Regions from separate parts of the Klebsiella sp. PK18 genome, predicted to be linked through region 2. Evidence: riboswitches for the same ligand, from Rfam matches in the RefSeq annotation. Region 2 holds a riboswitch; the other holds the start of a gene.
What was found. Region 2 has a riboswitch for cobalamin ahead of btuB (TonB-dependent vitamin B12 receptor BtuB). Riboswitches for the same ligand answer to the same signal wherever they lie in the genome.
Positions count from the first base shown of each region.

Region 1: another riboswitch for cobalamin. It lies ahead of AC3EMD_RS04710 (cobyrinic acid a,c-diamide synthase CobB); the one in region 2 lies ahead of btuB (TonB-dependent vitamin B12 receptor BtuB).

Region 1 covers NZ_CM173493.1:947,699-950,094, forward strand. The annotation lists gene pocR (transcriptional regulator PocR) at 1-377, shown strand, start outside; cobalamin riboswitch at 658-835, shown strand; gene AC3EMD_RS04710 (cobyrinic acid a,c-diamide synthase CobB) at 929-2,305, shown strand; gene cbiB (adenosylcobinamide-phosphate synthase CbiB) at 2,302-2,396, shown strand, end outside.
Region 2 covers NZ_CM173493.1:5,465,072-5,467,467, forward strand. The annotation lists gene btuB (TonB-dependent vitamin B12 receptor BtuB) at 1-1,056, opposite strand, end outside; cobalamin riboswitch at 1,122-1,308, opposite strand; gene trmA (tRNA (uridine(54)-C5)-methyltransferase TrmA) at 1,423-2,396, shown strand, end outside.

The sequences.
Region 1 (2,396 bases), 1.1 Mb from region 2:
ACCCGGCGCAGGCCAGCCGGGCGGCCTCGCCGCACGATGGCAAAATGAAGAAGGCGCTGCGCTATATCGACGCGCATCTCTCCGATGAACTGCGTCTGGAGGACGTGGCGGCGCACGTCTATCTCAGCCCGTACTACTTCAGCAAACTGTTTAAAAAGTATCAGGGGATCGGCTTTAACGCCTGGGTCAATCAGCAGCGGATGGCAAGCGCAAAAGAGCTGCTATGCCACAGCGACTGGAGCATTGCCAGCATCGCGCGGAATTTAGGTTTTTCGCAAACCAGCTATTTTTGCAAAGTGTTTCGCCAGACCTATCAGGTAACGCCGCAGGCATTTCGTCAGCAAATTAATGCCGGATCACAAACTGAGTCTTTTTAAATGACAATATTTTGCTATTGCCGATTTTTGATATCCCGGAGTATCTTCATCATTATAAAATGAAAAAAATGACAGTAGAGCAATAAATTGTCATAGCGCAACAAAATAGTGATATTCGAGGGATAAACTACACCAGTTTTTATTTTTGTGATGGGATAGAGTGTCCGTTAATACGAGACTGATGAATATCACAACACCGCTTCACCTCGCGGACGTCATTTTGCAGGCGATGAGGCGGTAAAAGTAAGCGTGAAACATTAACCGCGGATGCATGGCGCATCGGCGAATACAACCGACAGGTTCGACACCAGTTTGGTGTCAGGGAAGGGGGTGTAAATCCCCCGCAGCCCCCGCTGCTGTGATGCTGACGACCCCGCAAAAACCACTGATCGAAAGATTGGGAAGGGCGGGCGAGAACGAGGCTAAGCCAGAAGACCTGCCTGCCGGTAACTGACCAACAACTTCGGTGGGAAGTGGGTGGCTTAGCGGTGCGTGGTCGCAGGACCAGGCATGCGCGCAGCTATACCCCGACCACCTGAACAGGACAGGGTATGGCAACCAGGCGTGCGTTTATTCTTGCGGGTACCGGCAGCGGTTGTGGCAAAACCACCGTTACGCTTGGCCTGCTCAGCTTGCTCCAACAGCGCGGTTTGCGGGTGCAACCGTGTAAAGTGGGGCCAGACTACCTGGACACCGCCTGGCACACCGCCATCAGCGGCGTCGCCTCCCGCAATCTCGACAGCTTTATGCTTCCCGCCCCGATACTCAACGCGCTGTTTGCCGAACAACTGCAGCAGGCCGACATCGCGGTTATCGAAGGGGTGATGGGCCTGTATGACGGCTACGGCATCGACCCCAACTACTGCAGCAGCGCGGCGATGGCCAAACAGCTTGGCTGCCCGGTGATTTTGCTGGTGGATGGCAAAGCGGTGTCGACTTCCATCGCCGCCACGGTGATGGGCTTTCAACACTTTGATCCGGCCCTCAACATTGCTGGCGTTATCGTCAATCGGGTTAACAGCGACGCGCACTTCCAGCTGCTGAAAAGCGCCATTGAGCGCTACTGTCAGGTGCCAGTGCTCGGCTATGTGCCGCGCGTGGAAGGCGTGGCGCTGCCTGAACGGCATCTGGGGCTGGTGACCGCCCGCGAGTCGGTGGTCAATCAGCAGGCATGGCGGGATTTTGCCAGCCTGCTGGGGCGCACCCTCGACATAGACCGGCTACTGGCCCTCAGCGAACTGGCCGCCATGCCGGCCGGCGAGTGGGGGGAACAGCTTGCCGCCGACGCCGGCGAAGGACTGACGCTGGCCCTCGCCGACGATGAGGCCTTCAATTTTTATTACCCCGATAACCTGGCGCTGCTGGCGCGCTGCGGCGTGAAGATGGTGCGCTTTAGCCCGCTGCGCGATCGCCAGCTGCCGGCCTGCCAGATGATCTGGCTCGGTGGCGGCTACCCGGAGCTGCATGCGGCCGGGCTGTCCGCCAACCATGAGATGCTGGCGCAGCTTCGCGCGGCGCACCGGCGCGGGGTGGCGATCTACGCCGAGTGCGGCGGCCTGATGTATCTGGGCACGACCCTGGAAGTCACCGGCGGCGAGCGCTACGCCATGGCGGATATTATTCCTGGACACAGCCGAATGGGGACGCGTCTGACCCGGTTCGGCTACTGCGAAGCGCAGGCGCAGCAGCAGACGCTGCTGGCCGCTCCTGGCGAGTGGCTGCGCGGCCATGAATTTCATTACTCCGATTTTTCGCCCGCCACCCCTGCCGTACTGGCCTGCCGTAAACAGCGAGACGGTAAGACGCTCCAGCAGTGGCCGGGAGGATGGCAGTCCGGCAGCGCCTTTGCCAGCTATCTCCATGTCCACTTTGCCCAGCGCCCCACCATGCTCAACCACTGGCTGCGAGCGGCAAGGAGGGCGCAATGACTCTTCTCGCCTGGTGTGTGGCCTGGATACTTGATGTGCTCATTGGCGATCCGCCGCACTGGCCGCATCCGGTGCGCTGGATAGGTCGCCT
Region 2 (2,396 bases):
ACGCTTATACACGTCGGTACTGGTCGTTCCGCTGGATTTCAGCTTCTCTTGTTTCCAGTCAACGCCGCCGCTCACTGCCCCATGGCCTACCACAACATTATTTCCCCACTGGATATAGCGCTGTTCCATATCATCCAGGGTGGTGCCCGCGGCATAGCGGCCAGCGTCGCTGCTGTAGTTGTAATCTTTGATGCGCTGATAGTTAGCAATCAACTGAGAGGAGTAAATCCCGGAGTGGTAGTGCAGACCGGTATCCCAGGACTGAGTATAAGACTGATCTTCATCGTTTCCGCCTGCGTAGCCCCAGTTGCCCTGGTCATAGTCAGCGTTGGCGGAATAACCATAGCCGCGGAAGAAACCTGAGAAGTTGTCATCGAACTGATGCTGTACCCCGCCCCACAGCATTTTATTGCGGTAGCCGTCGCGATCGCTGTCGCCACTATAAGAGGAGTTTGGCTGAACGTTAAATCCTTTGGTGGTCTGATAGGCGCCGGCAGCGGTAACCAGCGTATCGCCAAACCGCTTGTTAAAGGCGCCGTCATAGGACTGGTAGCCGTTCGTGCCCGCGCCGGCGTTAATTTGCGAACGCTCAGCGTCGGTCATGGTGATAATGTTCACCACCCCACCGATCGCTCCGGAGCCGTAGACTGCGGAGCGCGGGCCACGGATGTATTCCACCCGCTGGACCAGCGAGATAGGGATCTGACTGATATCTACGCCATTGGAGATCCCCGGACGCGCCATCGGCACACCGTCGATCAGCACCAGCACGTGACGAGCCTCCGTCCCCCGAACATACAGCGAAGCGCTCTGCCCCATGCCGCCGTTGCGGGCAATATCGACCCCAGGAAGACGACGCATGACATCGTTTAAATCTTTGGACTGCCAGCGGTCGATATCATCGCGCGTCACAATGTCGGTCGGCGCCAGCACGGTATTGACCGGCTGTTGAAAACGGTTTGCTGTCACCACTAACGTATCTGAATTGCTATCCTGCGCCCAGCCGGAAAATGCCGTGACGGATAAAGCCGTCATCAGCGAAGCTTTTTTAATCATTGTAAAAGCATCCGAAACAGAAAAAGGATGCCGCTGGTTTTATCAGTTGCTCGCGACGATAAAACCCAGTGCGACGTATTCCGGCAGGTCTTCGGGCTTGGAGGCTGTTTCAAGAAATAATGACTTCCCACGGCTAGCCGCAGTGTCTGCACCGAGTGCGCTCATTTCTCACCTTCCTTACCGCTGCGCGTCAGCCCCAGATTTCCACTGGGTTCCCTTTTAACTCACAGGACCGGTAGGCGAATGCTACAATTAGAATCATATAGATGTCCAGACTGCTAATTATATTTCCCGCCACATTCGAGGCTGGACATCCCCGGCGCTTTCCCTACAATCCCCGCGTACTTATTTTATTCAGGATGCATCATGACCCCCGAACACCTTCCTACCGAACAATACGAAGCGCAGCTGGCAGAAAAAGTCGTCCGTTTGCAAACCATGATGGCGCCTTTTGCCGCGCCGGTTCCGGAAGTGTTTCGTTCGCCGGTCAGCCACTACCGGATGCGCGCCGAGTTCCGTCTGTGGCACGATGGCGACGATCTGTACCATATTATTTTCGATCAGCAGACCCGGTCGCGGATTCGCGTTGACAGCTTTCCGGCCGCCAGCGCGCTTATCAATCAGTTGATGACCGCCATGCTGGAGGGCGTGCGCAACAATCCCGTGCTGCGCCATAAGCTGTTCCAGATTGACTATCTGACCACCCTCAGCAACCAGGCGGTCGTTTCGCTGCTGTATCATAAAAAGCTGGATGATGCCTGGCGTGAGCAAGCGGAGGCGCTGCGTGACGCCCTGCGAGCCCAGGGACTCAATGTGCATCTGATTGGACGGGCGACCAAAACCAAAATCGAGCTCGATCAGGACTATATAGATGAACGTCTGCCAGTTGGCGGGCGAGAGATGATCTACCGTCAGGTGGAAAACAGCTTTACCCAGCCGAACGCGGCCATGAACATTCAGATGGTGGAGTGGGCGCTGGATGTCACCAAAGGGGCGACCGGCGACCTGCTGGAATTGTACTGCGGCAACGGTAACTTCTCGCTGGCGCTGGCGCGTAATTTTGATCGCGTGCTGGCCACCGAAATCGCCAAACCGTCAGTGGCTGCGGCGCAGTACAACATCGCCGCTAACCATATCGACAACGTGCAGATTATCCGCATGGCGGCGGAAGAGTTTACTCAGGCGATGAATGGCGTGCGGGAGTTCAACCGGCTGCAGGGTATCGATCTGCAGAGCTATCAGTGCGAGACCATTTTCGTCGATCCGCCGCGCAGCGGACTGGACAGCGAAACGGAAAAAATGGTGCAGGCCTATCCGCGCATTCTGTACATTTCATGCAA